3 regions of the Empedobacter sp. R132-2 genome follow, and region 3 is predicted to be linked to each of the others. Evidence: riboswitches for the same ligand, from Rfam matches in the RefSeq annotation. Region 3 holds a riboswitch; each other region holds the start of a gene.

Region 1 (7,085 bases), on a different contig from region 3:
TTTGTCCTACAGAACCCAATTGTGCACCAGCGTTCGCAGTCTTGAAAATTTCTTGAATAGGATTTGTTGTACTTACATCTTTTGTTGGATCAAAATAAGTGATTTCTGCGTTAGCTGAATTGAAACCTCCTTCATTCAAAATAAAAACTCCTTTCGACTAGTTTCCTTTTTCAGGATCATTATTTGGCCCATCATCGTCATTTGAACAAGATTGTAAAAATACTCCTGCCAAGGCTATAAGTGCGATTGATTTAAATTTAGTCATAGTTTTTTAAAATTTTATTTGTATTTGTATGTTATAATTTGTGCCGGGTTGCCAACGATTTTCTTGCGTTTGATATTCTTGGTTAAACACATTATTCACACTCATAGAAACGCTATAAAGTGGTGAAATCGTAAAATTTAAACCTAAATTCGTTAGCCAAAAACCATCAAGTGTTCTTTCTTCTTCCGAATCGGTAAAAACTTTACTTGTATAAATATTTTGTACAAAAGCAGATAAACGTTTGTAAGTGTATTGTGCGCTCGCCGTCCATTTATGATTTGGGGAATACATCAATTCCTTATTTTTAAATTTATCTTTTGTTTTGGTGTATGCATAAGTTGTATTGAAACTAAATGCATTCCATTTGTAGCTTCCAATTATTTCAAAACCATAGGTTTCAGCTTTGTTGATGTTCACAGGAACCCAATAAGAAGTGTTTTGCGAACTCGGAATCCATTGAATCATATCACTCAACTTATTATAAAAAATATTGGTTTGAATGTTTAAATTTTTGTTGATAAAATCATTTCCAAGTTCAAATTGATAAGCTGATTCTGATTTCAAATCTGGATTTCCACCAGTTTTCCAAAATAAATCATTGTAGGTTGGATTTCTGAAATTTTTCGAAACATTTCCTCTCAATTGATACGAATGAATCGGACGAAAATTAAAACCCAATGAATAAATAAATGGATTTTGGTACGTATCAGAAAAATCTTGACGAATACTCGCTTCGTATTCCAAAACATCTGATAATTTATGCTTCGCGATTAAGGCAAAATTGATTGAGTTTTGATCGCTTTTATTCAAATTATTTCCACTTCCTTGATTATAATTAGCTTCAGATAAAAATGAAAGCTCGAAATTATTAGTCAATTGATGATTCAGATAATATTTTAAAACATAATTATCCACCTGTAAATCGTCCGAATAAGATTTGTGAATATTGTTGAAATAACTGTTTTCTTCTCGGATATATGCCAATTTTAACTGCGATTGCCACTTTTCATTTGGATTGAAATTCCATTCTGTCATCAAACGGTAATCCTGATTTTCGTATCCAGAAGGCGTTGAACCAATGTCAACCAAAGGAAATTCGCGCTTTCCAAAATTGAACATTGAATAAAGTTTCAATTCGTGTTCAGGATTAATTTTATAGCCAAAATTTCCATTAATTGTATTGAAATAATATTTTCCATTCAAATTCTTCTTCATGTGATTCGGAATTTTATAATCATTATCAGATTGATTTCGTTCGTAATCGATTGAAGAACTAAATTTTTCTGTACTATATTTCAATTGATATTTTCCCGACCATGTATCGTAACTTCCGTATCCTAAATTTATTTTTTGCTGTAAACCTTTGTCATACTCAAATTTATTCAACAAATGAATTGTACCGCCGATAGAACCTGTTCCATACGCAATACTTCCGCCGCCTGGTTTCACTAAAATTCCGTCAAACGAATTACTTGCAAATAAATTAAAATCCGTTTGTCCTGTTGTTTGCGAATTGACATTAATTCCGTTCCAAATTACGGCTGTGTGCGAAGCTAAAGTTCCTCGAAACGAAGGTGAAGAAACCATTCCTCGTCCATTTTCTTTAAAATAAATTGGCGTTTGCTCTTGTAAAACTTGCGTCAGTTGATTAGGATTTTGCTCTAAAATACTATCATTAAGTTTGATAATACTTTGAGATTTGTAATGATTTTTAAGAAAAGCATCGTTCAAAATCAAAGGTTTCAAATTGATGGTATCCGTCTGTGCAAAAGCAATTCCAGCGATAAGATTAAAACAAAGAAAAAGTTTTTTCATATTAAAATCTGTTTTTCCTCCGAAAACATTTTCTATTAATTTGTTAGCAATGGCAGGTTTCCTGACTTATTCTTTTACAAAAAGTATGTTAGAATTTACAGTTGCGGGGACAGTTTTGGAATTGAACCAAATTCCCTTTTAACTCACTCGTTGAGCACCATTTTATGCAAATGTAAAGAAAAGCAATTGATTTTATAAAAAGTAGATTGTTAAATCGTTAACCTTAAATTAAGATCAGATTTATTTTATTTGTACAATATTCAAAATCATTATATCTAGTGATTTTTAAGAAAGATGGACAAATTAAATTTGTAACCAACAAAAACAATTATTTAGTTAAACTTTAAAAATTATGGAAAACAATCAACCGTACAAATCAGAGAAAAAACTTATTGCCGGAATTTTAGCGATAGTATTAGGAACTTTAGGAGTTCACAAATTTTATTTAGGCTACACTAAAGAAGGTGTTATTCAATTAATTATTGGTCTTGTGACATGTGGAGCAGGAGGACTTATTGGATTAATCGAAGGAATTATGTATTTAACAAAATCTGATGAAGAGTTTGATGAAACTTATGTAAAAGGTCACAAAGGCTGGTTCTAAAAACAGAGATTACATTCTTTTTCAACTATTTTTCGATCCCAAAATAACTTTAGATTATTTTGGGATTTTTTATTGAATGAATTCGTTTTAAATAATTCGCAAGTTTTTTATTACATTTGCTTTAGGAAAAAATATAATAAAGAACGAAATCGCATAAAATGGCTATAAAAACATTTAGAGAAGTAATCGCAGAGGCAATGAGTGAAGAAATGCGTCGCGATGAATCTATATTTTTAATTGGAGAAGAAGTAGCAGAATACAACGGAGCGTACAAAGCTTCGAAAGGAATGTTAGACGAATTTGGAGCAGAACGTGTAATTGATGCGCCAATCGCAGAGGCTGGTTTTTCTGGAATCGCAATTGGATCTACAATGACGGGATGTCGCCCAATCGTAGAATACATGACATTCAACTTCTCATTAGTGTCTATTGACCAAATTATCAATAACGCTGCAAAAATTTATCAAATGTCAGGAGGACAATTCAACTGTCCAATTGTATTTAGAGGACCTACTGCTTCTGCAGGACAATTAGGTGCAACACACTCACAAGCTTTTGAGAATTGGTATGCAAATGTACCAGGTCTTAAAGTAATTGTTCCTTCAAATCCTTATGATGCAAAAGGTTTATTAAAATCTGCAATTCGTGATAACGATCCAGTAATTTTCATGGAATCTGAACAGATGTATGGAGATAAAATGGAAATGCCAGATGAAGAATACACAATCGAAATTGGTAAAGCAGAAATCAAACGTGAAGGTACAGATGTAACGTTAGTTTCTTTCGGGAAAATCATTAAGCAAGCTTACATTGCTGCTGATGAATTAGCTAAAGAAGGAATTTCTGTAGAAGTAATTGACTTACGTACAGTTCGTCCATTAGATTACGATACAATTTTCAAATCTGTTAAGAAAACAAATCGTTTAGTAGTTTTAGAAGAAGCTTGGCCTTTCGCTTCAGTTGCTTCAGAAATTACGTATATGGTTCAACAAAAAGCATTCGATTATTTAGATGCACCAATCAAACGTATCACAACAAAAGATACATCAGCGCCTTATGCTCCAAACTTGTATGAGACTTGGATTCCTAATGCAAAAGATGTAGTTGAAGCTGTAAAAGCTGTGATGTATAAATAATTAAGATTTATAAACTATATTTGTAAAGTCTAGCATACATTTTGCTAGACTTTATTTTTTTTTAACCAAATCTTATTGATGAAAAGTTATATAACAGCTTTTTTTATAGTTGTTTTAGCGTCTGTGCACGCGCAAGTAAAAATTCAAGGAAAGGTAATCGATTCTGAAACTCAGAAGCCTATTCCTTACGCAGATATTCGTTTACCAGAACTTAAAGTAAGTGCAACATCAAACTCTGATGGTACTTTTTATATCGAATCTAGTTCGAATACAAATAAAATTGTCGTATCAAAAAATGGATACGAAACTTCTGATTATGTTATCGAAAATAAAATCGATTATAATTTTATTGCTCAATTATTTTTAACAGAAGACAATACTTCAGAAGAAGATGGCGGAACGGTAGATTTACAAACTGCGGTTGTTTCGGCAAAGAAAAAACGTCCTAAAAAGAAAGAAAATCCAGCTTATGCTATTTTGCGTGAAGTATGGAAGCGTAAAAAGAAAAATGGGCTAAAATTAGCGCCACATTATCAATATGATGAATACGAAAAGTTGCAATTTGATATTAGTAATATCGATTCAACTTTTATGAAACGTAAGATTTTTAAAGGAATGGAGTTTGTTTTCGAGAAAGTAGATACTTCTTCTATTAATGGAAAAACATATTTACCAGCTTTCTTGAATGAGTCAATTTACAATGTTGCAGGAATTAATAAACCTTCTACAAAAGAACGTCGAGAATTAATTGCAAATAAAACATCAGGTTTCGAGAAAAATGAAGTGGTGGCTTCTACGGTAAAAAATCTTTTCCGTGATATTGATATTTATGATAATCGTGTCAATATTTTGGATATCAAATTTGTGAGTCCAATTGCTACAGATGGTTTCGCGGTTTATGATTACGAATTGAAAGATACTATTGATGTAGATGGAATAGAATCTTATCGAATCAAATATTATCCACGTCGCGAAGGTGAATTGACATTTAAAGGAGAATTATATATTTCGAAAGATGCTTATGCGGTGAAAGAGGTTGTGATGGAAACGACGAAAGAAATGAACGTGAATTTTGTGCGTAATATTTTCATGAATCTAGAATATGATATTCCAAACGATTCTATTTTCTATCCGAAAAAAGAATATGCGATGTTGGATATGTCGTTGTTGAGTAAAAAGGAAAGTGCGAAAGGAATTTTTGCGCATAAAACGGTGAATTATTACAATTACGATTTCGATACAACACATCCCGAAGCTTTTTATTACGAGAAATTAGATCCAGCAAAAGCTGCGCTTAACGAAAAAGATAATCAGTTTTGGGCAGAAAATCGTCCTGAAGCTTTAACAAAAGATCAAGAAGGGATTTACGAAACATTAGAGCAATTAAATAAAGTACCAAAATTCAATAATATTGTGAAAGCAATCGAGATTTTTGGTTCTGGATATTACAATGTCGGAAATGCAATTGATATCGGGAATTTATATTCATCTTTTGGATACAACCAAATCGAAGGATTCCGTTTGAGAGCTGGAGCTCGTACATATTTTTCGCAAAATGATATGTGGCGTGCGCAAGGTTTCTTGGCATATGGTTTTCGAGATGATAAATTCAAATATGGAGCAGATTTTCGTTACATGTTCAATAAATATAATCGTTTTCAAGTCGGTATCGGAACAAAACGTGATGTAGAACAATTGGCTGCAACGTTAACGGCTTCTGACGGAATTATGACCCGTAGTTTTGCTTCGTCATCAATCATCAATCAAGGAGATAATACATTTTTGAGTAACAATAATTTGACAAATGTGTATGCGTCGATAGAGCCTTGGAAGAATGTAACGTTTCGTGTTGATGGAAATTATCAATTGATAAAACCAGCTGATGCAGTACATTTTTCGATTGGATATGAAAAAAACGGTCAGATTAAAGAAACTTTAACAAATTCAAGTGTAAGTGTTTCGGTAATTGCTCGTCCAGGTGCAAAATATTCGCAATACGGGATTGATCGTTACGAAATGACAACACTTGCACCCACGTTAATGTTGCGCTATACAAAAGGATTGAAAGGTGTAATTAATTCAGATTTTGAATATGATAAATTACAATTTTTATATACACAACCAATTTTGATTGGATCTTTTGGTAAATCATTGGTAACTGTAGAAGCAGGAAAAACATTTCAAGATGTTCCTTTATCATTAATGAGTGCGTTACCTGGAAATGAGAGTTACGGACAAGTTTATGGTACATTTTCACAATTAGATTATTATGAATTTGTAACAGACGAATATGTAACGATGAACTGGGAACATCATTTTAACGGTTGGATTTTGAACAAAGTTCCGTTAATCAAAAAATTAAAATTAAGAGAAGTTGGATTCTTGAGAGCGGCTTACGGAGACATTTCTGAGAAAAGTAAAGCTATTAATCGTTCGACAATAGAATATTTTGCACCAAATCAACAAATCTACTACGAATACGGGTTTGGGATCGAAAACATTGGTTTTGGAAACATTAGACCAATACGTGTTGATTTTAATTGGCGCGGAAATTATAATAATTTGCCAGATGTTCGTAAATTTGGCATCACAATCGGTTTAGATTGGAATTTTTAGAAAATACATAATAAAAAAAAGAATATTACAATGACTTTTGATGCAATCATTGAAATCCCAAGAGGATCTCGCAATAAATATGAAATGGATCACGAAACAGGAAGAATCCGTTTTGATCGTGTTTTATACTCTCCAATGTTCTACCCAGCTGATTACGGTTTCGTAGAAAATACATTAGGATTAGACGGAGATCCAATTGACGTATTAGTTTTCTTAACAGAACCTACTGTTCCTGGATGTGTAATCGAAGTAAAAACAATCGGTGTTCTTAAAATGTCTGATGACAAAGGACAAGATGAAAAATTAATTTGTGTACCAGTTGCTGATCCAACATGGAACCAATTAGAAAACATCACTGATATGAATCCTCATACATTGAAAGAAGTTGAGCACTTTTTCAGAGTTTATAAAGACTTAGAAAATAAGACAACAACAATTGAAGGGTACGGTGATAAAGCAGAAGCAGAACAATTATTGCAAGATGCAAGAGAGCGTTTCGTACCAGCTCATTAAGAAATAATTTATAATTTCATATAAATAGTCCTCATTTTTTGAGGACTATTTTTTTTAAGTAAATTTTTCTTCCATTCTATCAACTATTTCCAAAAACATTTTTAAGTTTATAGAAATACTCACACATGAAATCGAA
Region 2 (7,085 bases), on a different contig from region 3:
AAATAAAATTTACATATGAAATATTCTAAAATCTTACTAACCGCACTAAGTTTTGCTTTAATACAAAGCTGTAGTGATGATGAAAACATTATCGAGACAAATCCTGATAATGCTACTTTACAAGCATCTTATGATGCAGCACGTTTAAAAATTGTTTCAATTGAACCAACTGTTTCTGGTTTCGAAAATGCAACATATACATGGAAACTTGGCAATGAAATTATAGGAAATGAGAAAACTTTAGGTTTCGTTTCTGATAAAGTTGGTGCTTATGATTTGATGTTAGAAATAAAATCTGGTACATCAACAAAAACAGTAAAAACTAAAGTTAATGTAACGCAAGAAACAGCAACTTATAGCAAATACATTTCTCAAGTCTTCGATTATTTACCAGCTGTAGGTCAGTTTACCAATAAATTACCTGCATATGTTGATGGCGATACACAAACAGAAATGACAGCTAAAGCAGGAAAAGCTTTAGTTGGAGAAAAATCTACAATGATTACACTTGGTGGTTACGGAGGTTATGTGGTATTTGGTTTTGACCATACAATTTTGAATCAGAAAGATAAACGTGATTTTAAAGTTTTAGGAAATGGATTTGCAGGATCTTCTGAGCCAGGAATTATTATGGTTGCTTACGATAAAAACAAAAATGGTAAACCAGACGAAGACGAATGGTACGAAATTGCAGGAAGCGAATACACAAATCCAACTACAATAAAAAATTATACAATTACATATCACAAACCAACAGTTGAAGATTCTAATGCGACTCCTGAATATATAAAATGGGAAGATAACCAAGGAAAATCTGGTTTTAAAGCGAAAAATACGTTTCATAAACAACCATATTATCCAATTTGGTTTGGGCAGAATCAGTTAAAATTCTCAGGTACACTTTTGGAAAGCAATTATACAGAGAAAAATGGTATTTGGACTGGTAAACAATTGGCTTATGGTTATGTAGATAATGCACCAAATAATAGCGAAGATTCAAACATTGATATCGATTGGGCTGTTGATAAAAATGGTAATCCAGTTAAGTTAATGGGAATCGATTTTATCAAAGTTTACACAGCAACAAATCAAGAAGCAGGTTGGTTAGGCGAAATCTCAACAGAAGTTGCAGGAGCTTATGATTTGCATTTATAATATAACAAAACTAAATAAAATGAATTTTAATTTTACAAAGAAACTATTCTTTAATTTCTTATTTGCTACATCATCAATCTTTTTATTGACTTCTTGTAATAATGATGACGACAATACTGAATTAGTAGATCAACAAAAATATGAAACCTTAGATTTATCAAAGTTTGATTTAACAAAAGGAACTACTACAGCCGGAGGAAAAATTTGGGAAGGTACTTATACAGAAGACGCTGAATTAACTTCAGGTATTTTCAAGTTTAAACATACAGCTTGGCCAGAGTATTTAACATGGATGGGATTCACGGTTTCTAATAGTAATGACAATTCTGATCAAATAGATAAAGAAGGCGGTTGGTTAGATAATCAATGGGGTACAATGGCAAAAGGTGGTGCAGATGGACAAGGAACACCATTTTTAGTCTCTTTCGCTGATCACAAACCATCTGAGAAAGTTTTGAAATATGGAGAAGAAGTTAAGATTGACAGATTTTCGAGTGTAGTAGAAATTACTGATACAGCTAATAAATACAAAGCAAAAAATGTAAAATTAGCAATAAGCCCTTGGTCTTATTATGGGATTCTGAATGGTGATGCATATGCAAGAAAGTTTGTAAAAGGAGATTATTTCGCGATTCATATTTATGGTGTTTCAGCAAATAAACAATTGACTACAGAAAAACCTGTAACTCATTATTTTGTTGATTTTAGAAATGGAATAAATAATATTTCAACAAATTGGCAAGATGTGGATCTTTCTGCTTTAGGAGAAGTTAAATATTTAATGTTCTTTTTAGAAACTACAGATGTAGGAGATTGGGGAGCAAACACAGCATTATACTTTACAATGGATAAACTAAAAGTAGAAAAAATTCAATAATCTAACATTCTAAATATTTTTATCCGAGGCTGTCATTTTTGGATGATGGTTTCGGATTTCTAAAAAAACAATACATGAAGAAATTTTTACTTTCGATTTTTACAATAGCTGCAATTCAAACAAGTTTTGCACAAACAAAAGAATACACAAACGGCGTTTTTATTGTGAATGAAGATTGATTTGGTAAAGCAAATGGATCAATTAATTTTATTAATGCAAATGATTCGGTTGATTATAATGTTTATAAAACAGTTAATCCTGGTGAAGAATTTGGTGTAACTTCTCAATATGGAACAATATATGGCGATAATTTTTAAATTGTTTCGAAACAAGGAAATCGTTTAGTTGTTGCAGATTCGAAAACATTACAGAAAAAAGCAAGTTTCGAAACAATTGGTGCTGATGGTAGAAGTTTTCTTGGGATTAATAGTAAAAAAGGTTATATAGGATCTGCAAAAGGAATTTATCTTTTTGATATTGAGAATTTAAAAATTGGTTCTCTGATTGATGGAACTTCTAAAGTTGGTCAAGTAGGAAATATGATTCGTACATCTAAATTTGTTTTTGCTGTTTCAAGTACTGGAGGAATTTTAGTTATCGACCCAAAAACACATCAAATAAAACAAACGATTGCTGGAAGTTTTATTTCAGTTGTGCAATCTAAAGATGGAAATGTATGGGGAGCTTTATCTAAAAAATTAGTCAAAATAAATCCTACGACTTTAGAAACTACAGAAATTGCTATTCCTACGAAAACAGTTCCAACTCCTTCTGCTTGGAATGCTGGTACTTTTTGTTCTTCAACACAAGATAATAGTATTTATTTTCTATCAGGAATCAATGTTGTGAAATACGATGTAACAAATAATAAATTTGAAGAAACTTTTATAGAAATTCCTGGTCAAGATACGACACCAAAGGAAACATATTATGGAGCAGGTTTAAGGATTGATCCATTGACAAACGAACTAGTATTAACTACTATTGGTTCAGGTTGGGGAACTAATTCGCAAATTAATTTTGTTCATAGATTTTCTGATAACGGAAGTCTTAAAAAATCTGTGAAATTAAGTGAGTATTATTGGTTTCCTTCAATGCCTGTTTTTCCAGATAATGCAGCACCAATTATCAATGATTTAGAGACGACTTATCATATCAATACAGCAACAACAATTGATTTGAAAGATAAAGTTTCTGATTTAGATAATTTATCAGCAGCAATTGTAAAAGATTTAGAAATCATTGAAAATGATGATGTCGCTGAAATTTCGATTAATGATAAGGAAGAATTAGTCATTAATCCATTAAAAAATGGAACAGCTAAAATCAAAATTTCTTTCAATTCGAATGGAAAAGTTGTTTCACAAAACATCACAATTTCATCAGCTGTTTTAGGAACAAGTGATTTAGCTAAATCTGTTGTAAATGTTTATCCAAATCCTGTTAATAATGTATTGTTTATTGAAACAAATGAAGCTTCAAAAGCCGAAATTTTCGCTATTACAGGAACTAAAATGACAGAGAAAACACTTCAAAAAGGGAAAAATCAATTAGATGTTTCCTCTTTACCAAAAGGTGTTTACATCATAAAAGTTAACAATTCTACTTTCAAGGTAATCAAAAAGTAGTGTGTTATTTATTTGTGGAAAAAAGGTTGAGCATTGCTCAACCTTTTGTTTTTTTTTTTAAATATTGATTCCGTACGTATTTTTTATTTCAGCCATCACAAAAGAGCTGTGCGTACTCCCGATGCTTTCTAAAGCGCCCAATTTATTGAAAACAAAATCTTGATATTGCTTCATATCCAAAACTTGTACTTTTAAGATAAAATCATATTCGCCCGAAATATTATAACATTCCACCACTTCATCAATCAACAAAATATCTTCCACAAGTTTATTCCCAATCGTGCGATCATGTTGTTTTAGCTTAATGCTGCAAAAAACCATAAAGCCTTTGTTCAGCTTTTCTGCATCCAAAACCGCTCTATAATTTTTGATATAACCTTGTTGTTCCAACCTTTTTATACGTTCAAAAACGGGTGAAGGAGATAAATTAACTAAAGCAGCAATTGCTTTTACTGTCAATTTCGAATCTTTTTGTAGAATTCTTAATAATTCTAAATCGGTTTGATCTAATGTTTCCATCCAAATAATATTCTTTTCAACACGATATTTTATCGTTGTTTAAGTGTTTTGTTTTGTAAAAATATTAATAATAAGTTGTATAATCTTATTTTTTCAAGTTTTACAATCGTTTATTTTGTCTTGTTACATTTGTAAAGAAATAAACAACAAATTATTGGGGAATCGTGTGAGAATCACGAGCTGTCGCGCAACTGTAAGTAATGCAAATTACAAGTCAGATTACCAATAGAAACAAAAGATGATACTTTCGCGATTTGAAGTCAGTCTGTCACAATAGGTTTACTATTTATCAACTCGCGTTTGTGTTTTTGAACATTAAAAAACAATCAAAATGCAAACACAAATTTTAGGTTATCCAAGAATTGGCGCTAACCGTGAACTAAAAAAAGCCTGCGAAAACTATTGGGCAGGTAAAATTGAACTACAAGCTTTATTGCAAACAAGCCGTACAATTACCAAACAAAATTGGGTATTGCAACAAGCTGCCGGAATTGATTTAATTCCGTGTAATGACTTTTCTTTTTATGATCAAGTTTTAGATTCTACGTTATCAGTTGGTGCAATTCCAGCGCGTTTCAATACGGTTGCGTTAAATAAAAAGAACACAGAATTAGACTTGTATTTTGCGATGGCAAGAGGTTATCAAAAAGATAATTTAGATATTACAGCGATGGAAATGACAAAATGGTTTGATACCAACTATCATTATATCGTTCCGGAATTTGTAAAAAATCAAGAATTTAAATATTTCTCAAACTCAATTGTAAACGAATTTATCGCTGCAAAAAAAGAAGGTTTTAATCCAAAAACTGTTTTAATTGGACCGATTACGTATTTATTATTAGGAAAAGAAAAAGAAGAGGGATTTGATCGAATTGATTTAATTCAGAATTTATTGCCAGTTTACTTTGAAATTATTCATGATTTAATCAATCATGGAGCAAATACAATTCAGTTCGACGAACCTTTTTTAGCTTTAGATTTAGACGAAAAATCGAAAACAGCTTATCAAGAAGTTTACAAAAAAATAAGAAAAGAATTTCCTCAACTTACAATTCAGGTCGCAACTTATTTTGATGGATTGAAAGATAATACAGCTTTAGCAATCAATTTACCAATTGATATTTTGCATCTTGATTTGGTTCGTGACGAAAATCAAATCGATGAAATATTGAATCTAATTCCTTCTCAATTAAAACTTTCTTTAGGTTTAGTTGATGGTCGAAATATTTGGAAAAATGATTTTCAAAAATCGCTTTCAACCATAGAAAAAGTTGTGAACAAAATTGGAGAAAAACGTGTTATTATTTCAACATCTTGTTCATTATTACATTCGCCTTGTGATTTAGATTTAGAAACAAACGAAAAAAATCTTCCGACAACAATCAAAGATTGGTTTGCATTTGCGAAGCAAAAATTAGAAGAAGTTGCTTTCTTAAAAAATTATTTTTCAAACCCGAATGACGAAAAATTGATTCAACAATATGAAGCGAATCAATTCTCTATTAATAATAGAAAAAATTCTCAATTAATTCATCAAACTCAAGTTAAAGAACGAGTAAATGCAATAAAAGATGAAGATTATAATCGTACAAATAGTTTTGGACAACGAAAAATTGTGCAACAAAATGTATTGAATCTTCCGCCTTTCCCAACGACAACAATCGGATCTTTTCCACAAACACAAGAGGTGAGAAGTTGGCGTGCGAAATATAAAAAAGGAGAATTATCTGCCGAAGAATATGATACTTTATTGAAACAAGAAACCAAGCGTACGATAGAGTGGCAAGAGGAAATTGGCATTGATGTTTTGGTGCATGGTGAATATGAGCGCAACGATATGGTGGAATATTTTGGTGAAAAATTAGCCGGATTTGTCTTCTCTAAAAATGGTTGGGTTCAGAGTTATGGAACGCGTTGTGTAAAACCGCCTATTATTTTTGGTGATGTTTATCGCCCAGTTCCAATGACGGTTTATTGGTCGAAATATGCGCAATCTATCACAGAACAAAAAGTAAAAGGAATGTTGACTGGTCCAGTTACGATTTTGCAATGGTCTTTTGTTCGCGATGATCAACCAAGATCTACGACGTGTAAACAAATTGCATTGGCGATTCGTGATGAAGTTTCAGATTTAGAAAAAGCTGGAATTAAAATTATTCAGATTGATGAACCTGCAATTCGAGAAGGTTTACCATTGAGAAAAGATGAATGGCAAAATTATTTGAAATGGACGGTTGATTCGTTCAAATTAGCTTCAAGTAATGTTGATGATTCTACTCAAATTCATACGCATATGTGTTATTCAGAATTCAACGATATTATTCAAAATATTGCTGATTTAGATGCGGATGTTATTACAATTGAATGTTCGAGAAGCCAAATGGAATTATTAAATGCTTTTTCAGATTTCAATTATCCAAATGATATCGGACCTGGAGTTTATGATATTCATTCGCCTCGAGTTCCGTCGAAAGAAGAAATGGTTGATTTGATAGAGAAAGCGGCAAAAGTTATTCCGGCAGATCAATTATGGGTGAATCCTGATTGTGGACTAAAAACGCGTCATTGGGAAGAAACCGAAAAAGCTTTGATTGAAATGGTTGCGGCGACAAAAGAATTAAGAAAAATATATACGCCAAAAGCGATTTAAGCTTAACATCCTACTTTTATGACTTAAGTAGTGTAGTGTTATTTATTTGTGAAGAAAGGTTGAGCAACGCTCAACCTTTTGTGTTTTAATAATAATTTATCGTTCGTTTTACAACATATTTCAATTCTCCATTAGTTGAAATAGAGGCTTTTATCCAATTATTTTTCGAATCATATTCATACGAAACTTGATAAGAAGTTAAAACTACTTGTCCATTTCGGAAGGATTGTTTTTTAAAGTTGACAATTTCATT
Region 3 (7,085 bases):
TGATCAAAATGGAGAAATTAAACTTTATTTAAAATATAGTGATAATTTGACGTTGAATTATTGGAAAATACAAGAAACAACTTACAAAGAATAAATTATGAAAATCCCTACAATTTATGGTATTATAGAACGTAGAATGTTAATCAATTTTTGTGTAGAATCACACTATATTGAGACGATTTTACCTCAACCTTTTCGTCCAAAATTGTACAAAGGAAAAGCAATTGCTGGAATCTGTTTGATTCGATTAAAAGATATAAAACCAAAAGGTTTACCTGATTTTGTAGGAGTGAATTCTGAAAATGCAGCGCATCGAATCGCGGTTGAATGGGAAGAAAATGGTGTGACAAAAGAAGGTGTATATATCCCGATGAGAGATACTTCTCTAAAATTGAATACGCTTGTTGGTGGTCGAGTTTTTCCTGGGAAACATTATTTTGCGAAGTTTAATGTTATAGAAGAAAACGATAATTATCATTTAGATTTCACGAGTTCTGACGATACACGAATTGAAATTGATGCAAAAAAATCTGTTGAATTTAATTCGAATTCGATTTTCGAAACGTTGAATGAAGTTTCAAAATTCTTCGAGAATGGTTCTGTCGGTTATTCTCCAAATGGAAATAATTTTGAAGGTCTAAAACTCGAAACCTATAATTGGGGAGTAGAACCTTTGGAAGTTTTACATGTGAAATCAAGTTTTTTTGAAAATGAAACAATCTTTCTAAAAGGTTCTGTTCAGTTTGATAACGCAATTCTGATGACCAATATCGAACATGAATGGAAGTCGTTAGAAAAGATAAAATGTTTGTAGTTTATTCTTTCCTTAAAATAAAATCTTCCTCATTTGTTTTTCCTAAATTAAACTGAAACATTTCACCATAATTTATAGGTATTTTGAATGCATTTTTGATTGGGATTTGTAGTACATAACACCACATTAAACGAATGATTCCTCCATGCGCAACAATTAATACTTTTTCGTATTGAGTATTTCTTAATTCGTTCATAAAATCAAAAAGACGGGCAGACATTTCTTGCATCGATTCGCCATTTGGCGTTTTAATTTCGACAAAATCGACGTACCAAGGTTCTATTTCTTCCGAAGGAATTTCGTTCCACGATTTCATTTCCCAATCTCCAAAATTGAATTCTTTTAATCGATCATCAAAAATAATTTCATTCGAGAAAGTTTCTGCCAAGCGTTGACAACGACTTAACGGACTTGAAAAAATTATATCAAAATTGCTTTCAATTTTAGTATGAATTTGTACCACTTCTTGATGAAAAGTGTCAGCTAGTTCCACATCAGTTTGTCCGTAACAAACGGATGAAGGAACATTAACTTTTGTATGTCGAATTACAGAAACTTGCATATAATTAAAACGCCAAGGTAAAACAAAACTTCGGTAACTTGTTGCACAGTTCCCAAGCAATCGCCCGTATATCCGCCAATATATTTCTTGAAATACCAGCCCAAATAAACTTTTCCTAGGTAACAAAGTGGTAAAATCAACAAGAATTTCCATTCGCCAAAAACAATAAAAGGCACAAGACAGAAAAGAAAACTAATGACAAGATTTTTTATCGGAAGAGCTTTATTTGCCATCGGTTTCGATTTACTTGTGTCGATGTCTGTTACATATTCGTGGGTATAAATCATCATTCCAGAAAAAAAACGACTAACCGAATGTGCTGCAATCAAACTGAAAATCATCAACCGAAAATTATTTTCTGCAATATGAACCAATGAAGTAAATTTCAATAATAACAATAAGATAACGCCAATACCACCATAAGCGCCAATTCGGCTATCTTTCATAATTGTCAAGATTTTTTCTTTGCCATAACCACCACCAAAACTATCGCAAATATCGGTGAAACCATCTTCGTGAAAGGCGCCAGTCAGCAAAACACTTGCAATAATTGTGATAATAATAGCGATATCAACTGGTAAAATAAATTGACAAATTGTATAAATCAATGCATTGAAAGCGCCAACTAACAAACCAATTGCAGCATAATATTTCTGTGATTGATTCATAATTTCGTTGCTATATGGAATTTTGAACGGAATTGGAATTCGAGTAAAAAACATCAAAGCTGTTAAAAAGTAGGTGATTTCTTTTTTTAGCATTCCACTTCAGTTTCTTTGTTACTCACGCCTGCAGATTCGAAACTTGCCATATCATTAAAAAAGTTAACCGCACTTTTGATAATTGGATAAGCCAACGCACAACCTGTTCCTTCGCCAACACGCAAATTGATGTTTAGAATTGGTTCTTCGTTGAAATAATTCAATAAATATTGGTGTCCAGATTCATCACTTTGATGACAAAAAATAGCATTATTTAGAATTTCAGGGTTCAATTTCGACGCAACTAAAATAGCAGCCGAAGCAATATAACCATCAATCATCAACAGCATATTGTGTTCATAAGCAGATAACATTGCAGCTGTCATTTGCGCAACTTCAAAACCGCCAAAAGTGGCTAAAATCTCTTTCGGATCAGTAATTTTTCCATGTGTATTCTTCGCTACATTTAGAATATTGATTTTATTCTGTAATTGCTCATCATTCAAACCTGTTCCACGACCAACACATTGTTCAAGAGGTAAATCAGTCAAATAATGTACAAGCATTGATGCGGAAGAAGTGTTCCCAATTCCCATTTCGCCAAAACCAATAATATTTGTTCCGTTTTGAGCGATTTCGTCTACAATTGTCTTCGAATAATCAAAACATTGTTCCAATTGATCCAAGGTCATGGCAGATTCGCGCAAGAAATTTTTGGTTGATTTGGCTACTTTACAATTTTTCAAAACCGAATAATCCTCGAAATCATAATTTACACCAGCATCAACAATGGTTAAATAAATCTCATTTTGATTACAAAAAACATTAATTGCTGCCCCATTATTTAGGAAATTAAAAACCATTTGGGGTGTAACTTCCGCAGGATAAGCGCTAACACCAGATTGCGCAATTCCGTGATCGCTTGCGAAAACAATCAGATGTGGATTGATTAATTCTAAATGTTTTTTTTGTTGAACCAAACCAATTTTAAGTGCAATTTTTTCTAATAAACCTAAGGCTCCAAGCGGTTTTGTTTTAAGATCAATAATGTGTTGAATTTCTTCTTTTTGCATTTTATACTAAACTAAATTTTAATAAAAAATGCTTTCGAAATCAAGTGCAATCAATTAACAAATAATAAAATACATGCAGTTTTGATTGAGCTTCAATCGCGAAAGCATCATCTAAAAAGTGGTCTGGCTTATAGTTTTTCTCTACTTACAGTTGCGCGACAGCTCGAGATTTGCACTCGATTCCCTTTTGTGTTAGTAAGGTAATAAAATAATCATAAAAGCAAAAAAACTATTTTTTAATAGCAATTATTCCTTGTATTGTTGGTTCTATTGAAATATCTCCCATAATAATTTCTTCCGCTACGAAATCTGCTCCATTCAATTTTAGTTTTTTTGGTAGATTTTTGCTTGTATAATTTTTATTAATTTCTATGTTTTTTTCGATTGAAGCTAGTCGAATATCAATTGGCAAACCTTTTAGAACATGGGATTTTATGGTGTATTCTTTACAAATTTTTACAGTTCGTTCTATCAATTCACCATTAATTAATAATCGGAAAGTAGAAAACTCTTGAATTCTTGTGTTATAACTTTTAGTAACAATTATTTTAAATTCAATCGATTCATTTTCTATAGAATTATTGATCGGTAATGGATTGTCATGACAAGCTGTATTAGGTTTTTGAGCTTTTGATGAAGTACTCATTAATCCAAAAGCAGAAAAAATAATGACATTAGAAATCGTTTTCTTAAAAAGATTTAGACCTAATTGACTTGGATGAAAAATACCACAATGAACGTTGCTTTTCTGAAATTCATTCGAAATTTCGTCATTTGTGAGGTTAGAAAAGTCAGTAATTTTATGTTGACATTTCGCACAAAAATTATCATCTCGTAATTTTTCTTAGCATGGAGTTGGAATTGTGATTTTCATATTTTTAAAGTTTAGATTTATAATAGAGATGATTTTATGAATAAAAATGTTGGTTTGATTTTTAGAAATAATTGATTTCGAATATTTGGATTTATGTACTATCTTTAACCACCTCTACTTACCTTTTAAATAAGATCAATTTTTAATGGAAAATTTTCACATCCCAACGAACGAAAAGCAAAGATTGCAAGCCGTTTACGATTATAATTTGCAAGGACATGATAAAGACGAAGAGTTGGAGGTTTTTGCAAATGCTGCGAGTTTGATTTGTAATGCGCCAATTGCGTTAATTTCTATTTTTGATGAAAATTATCAAGTGATTAAAGCAAATTGTGGAATAGATGTAGATATTGTTCCACGTCAACAAACTATTTGTCAATTTTCTTTAATGGAAGAAGAAATTTTGGTGATTGATGATGTGACGAAATTTGAACCTGCAAAAAATATTGCTGGAGTAAAAGCTGCAAATATTAAGTTTTATGCTGGTGTTCCGTTGATTGATGACAATGGATATGCGTTGGGAACCCTGTGCGTAGAGGATCATCATCCAAGAACGTTGGACGAAAAACAACGTAATTTATTGATTCAACTAGGGAAAAATATCACCAAATTATTGGTTAGTAAAAAGCGAAAAAAAGACGCCTCTTACTTTCAAAATATCTATAAAATATCTAATAATCTTATTGGAGTTGCAGATATTAATGGTGTTCTAAAATCTATAAATCCTTCTTTTAAAGAGGTTTTAGGAATAAAAGATGAAAAGACAATTATTGCAGAAAACTTTTTAGACTTTGTTTCGGAAAAGGATAAGAAAAAAGTTCAAATGTTTTTGGCTGATTTGAAAACTAATTCAGGTTCTATTGACTTCAAATGTTTGATGTGTTCAATAGAAACGAAAGAAGAAAAAATGGTTGAATGGTATACTAAATTAAACACTTCGTATGATAACGAGATTTTCTTATTTGGACGAGATATTACACTTGAAAACTCTAAAAAGGAGGAACTAGAAAACAGTGAACGTAAGTTTAGAAATTTTTTCAATTCTTCGCTTGGTTTAATGACGATTCACGATTTGGATGGTAATATTTTATCCATTAACAAAAAAGGTTTAGAATCGATAGGTTATTCTGAAGAAGAATCGAAAGATTTGGATCTTAAAAAATTAATCCCAAAATCTAATCAAAAAGAATATCAAACCTATATCGAAACAATTTCGCACAATAAGCAAGATTCAGGTTTAATGAGCTTGATTAAGAAAGATGGTTCGTTAACATATTGGTTATACAGCAATATTTTGGATAAAGATAACGAGGGAAATCCTGTTGTAATGAGTACTGCAGTTGATATGACACAAAGGACTTTGTTGGAAAGAGATCTTAATCGCGCAAGTCAATTGTTAGATCATACATACGAAGTTGCCAATGTTGGAGGTTGGAAATACGATTTAGTTAAGCAAGAATTAATTTGGACTGATATAACGAAAAAAATCCATGAAGTTGAACTAGATTATGAACCAAATGTAGAAACTTCACTCAATTTTTATGAAGCAAAAAGTAGTTATCCAAAAATAAAGAAAGCTTTTAGAGATGCGGTAGAAAAAGGAATCGGATATGATATGGAGTTGCAAATAGTTACCCAAAAAGGAAAAACAATTTGGGTAAGATGTAAAGGAATTCCAGAGTTCGTAAATGGAAAATGTGTTAGCGTTTTTGGAACTTTTCAGGATATTGATGAGAGAAAAAGTTATACGTTAGAGTTGGCTCGACAAAAAGCTATTTTCGAAACATTTATTAATCATGTACCTGCATCTGTTGCAATGTTTGATAAGGATATGAATTATCTAACTTTGAGTAATCAATGGTGTGATGAATTTGTAGTAAAAAAGAAAAATGTGATCGGAAAATCTCATTATGAAATGTACAATGTTCCAGAAGAAAGAAAAGCGATTTATGACGCTTGTTTGCAAGGTGAAAGTTATTCGGATGAAGATATGATTTATCGCTCACCAAAATATGATACGGATCAACACTATTCCTGGGCGATTCATCCGTGGTATATCAACAAAAAACAGATTGGTGGTCTGATTATGTTTTCGCAAAATATAACAGAATCTGTCAAGAAAAATAAAGAACTTAAAAAAGCCAAAAAGAATGCTGAACTCGCTAGTAAGGCAAAGTCTGAGTTTTTAGCCAATATGAGTCACGAGATTCGAACGCCGTTAAATGGTGTGATTGGTTTCTCTGATTTATTATTGAAAACGCCACTTAATCCAACTCAAAAACAATATTTGAATTTTATTAATGATTCTGCAAACTCATTATTGTTAATAATAAATGACATTTTAGATTTCTCTAAAATTGAATCAGGTCGAATGGATGTTTCGATAGAAAAAAATAATTTGTTCGAGTTAGGAAATCAAGTAATCAATGTGATTCTTTATCAAGCCGAAAACAAAAAAATTGAATTGTTGTTGAATATAGATAATAATTTACCTCAATTTATTTGGATTGACGAAGCTCGATTGAAACAAGTGTTAATTAATCTACTTGGAAACGCTGTGAAATTTACGGATAGTGGAGAAATAGAACTAAAAATTAGTCCAGTTGAACCAATTGTGAAAGGAGAAAAAGCAAAACTGAGATTCTCTGTTCGTGATACAGGAATTGGGATAAAACCAGAAAAACAAGCTAAGATTTTTGATGCATTTACACAAGAGGATAGTACTGTTAGCAAACGTTTCGGAGGAACAGGTTTAGGTTTAACAATTTCGAATAAATTATTAAATTATTTCGGAAGTCATCTAGAATTGCAAAGCGAAATAGATAAAGGTTCTACATTTTTCTTTGATTTAGAAGTTGATTACGAATATAATATTGAGCAACAATTTGATCATTTGGACGAAATAAATCATGTGTTGATTGTAGATGATAATCAGAGTAATCAAATGATTTTGCAACATATGTTGAAGTTCAAAAATATAACATCTGATATTGCGAACAATGGAATGGAAGCGCTTCAGAAAGTTTTGAATGGCGATGTTTACGATGTTATTTTGATGGAT

The links. Region 3 has a riboswitch for cobalamin ahead of cobT (nicotinate-nucleotide--dimethylbenzimidazole phosphoribosyltransferase). Riboswitches for the same ligand answer to the same signal wherever they lie in the genome.
Region 1: another riboswitch for cobalamin. It lies ahead of HXZ69_RS05260 (TonB-dependent receptor plug domain-containing protein); the one in region 3 lies ahead of cobT (nicotinate-nucleotide--dimethylbenzimidazole phosphoribosyltransferase).
Region 2: another riboswitch for cobalamin. It lies ahead of metE (5-methyltetrahydropteroyltriglutamate--homocysteine S-methyltransferase); the one in region 3 lies ahead of cobT (nicotinate-nucleotide--dimethylbenzimidazole phosphoribosyltransferase).

The regions. Positions count from the first base shown of each region.
Region 1 covers NZ_JACAGG010000006.1:63,418-70,502, reverse strand. Annotated here, with positions in the region: gene HXZ69_RS05265 (YncE family protein) at 1-142, opposite strand, end outside; gene HXZ69_RS05260 (TonB-dependent receptor plug domain-containing protein) at 272-2,080, opposite strand; cobalamin riboswitch at 2,115-2,257, opposite strand; gene HXZ69_RS05255 (TM2 domain-containing protein) at 2,433-2,684, shown strand; gene HXZ69_RS05250 (pyruvate dehydrogenase complex E1 component subunit beta) at 2,843-3,820, shown strand; gene HXZ69_RS05245 (DUF5686 family protein) at 3,899-6,436, shown strand; gene HXZ69_RS05240 (inorganic diphosphatase) at 6,467-6,949, shown strand; gene HXZ69_RS05235 (M28 family peptidase) at 7,075-7,085, shown strand, end outside.
Region 2 covers NZ_JACAGG010000003.1:186,956-194,040, reverse strand. Annotated here, with positions in the region: gene HXZ69_RS03715 (YncE family protein) at 1-6, shown strand, start outside; gene HXZ69_RS03710 (PKD-like domain-containing protein) at 16-1,155, shown strand; gene HXZ69_RS03705 (DUF4465 domain-containing protein) at 1,175-2,032, shown strand; partial or broken gene HXZ69_RS15300 (DUF5074 domain-containing protein) at 2,224-3,126, shown strand; gene HXZ69_RS15295 (T9SS type A sorting domain-containing protein) at 3,127-3,660, shown strand; gene HXZ69_RS03695 (Lrp/AsnC family transcriptional regulator) at 3,718-4,179, opposite strand; cobalamin riboswitch at 4,289-4,424, shown strand; gene metE (5-methyltetrahydropteroyltriglutamate--homocysteine S-methyltransferase) at 4,511-6,832, shown strand; gene HXZ69_RS03685 (hypothetical protein) at 6,918-7,085, opposite strand, start outside.
Region 3 covers NZ_JACAGG010000001.1:241,855-248,939, reverse strand. Annotated here, with positions in the region: gene HXZ69_RS01245 (hypothetical protein) at 1-94, shown strand, start outside; gene HXZ69_RS01240 (DUF2071 domain-containing protein) at 98-814, shown strand; gene cobC (alpha-ribazole phosphatase) at 816-1,376, opposite strand; gene HXZ69_RS01230 (adenosylcobinamide-GDP ribazoletransferase) at 1,361-2,137, opposite strand; gene cobT (nicotinate-nucleotide--dimethylbenzimidazole phosphoribosyltransferase) at 2,131-3,150, opposite strand; cobalamin riboswitch at 3,250-3,371, opposite strand; gene HXZ69_RS01220 (hypothetical protein) at 3,380-3,796, opposite strand; gene HXZ69_RS01215 (response regulator) at 4,170-7,085, shown strand, end outside.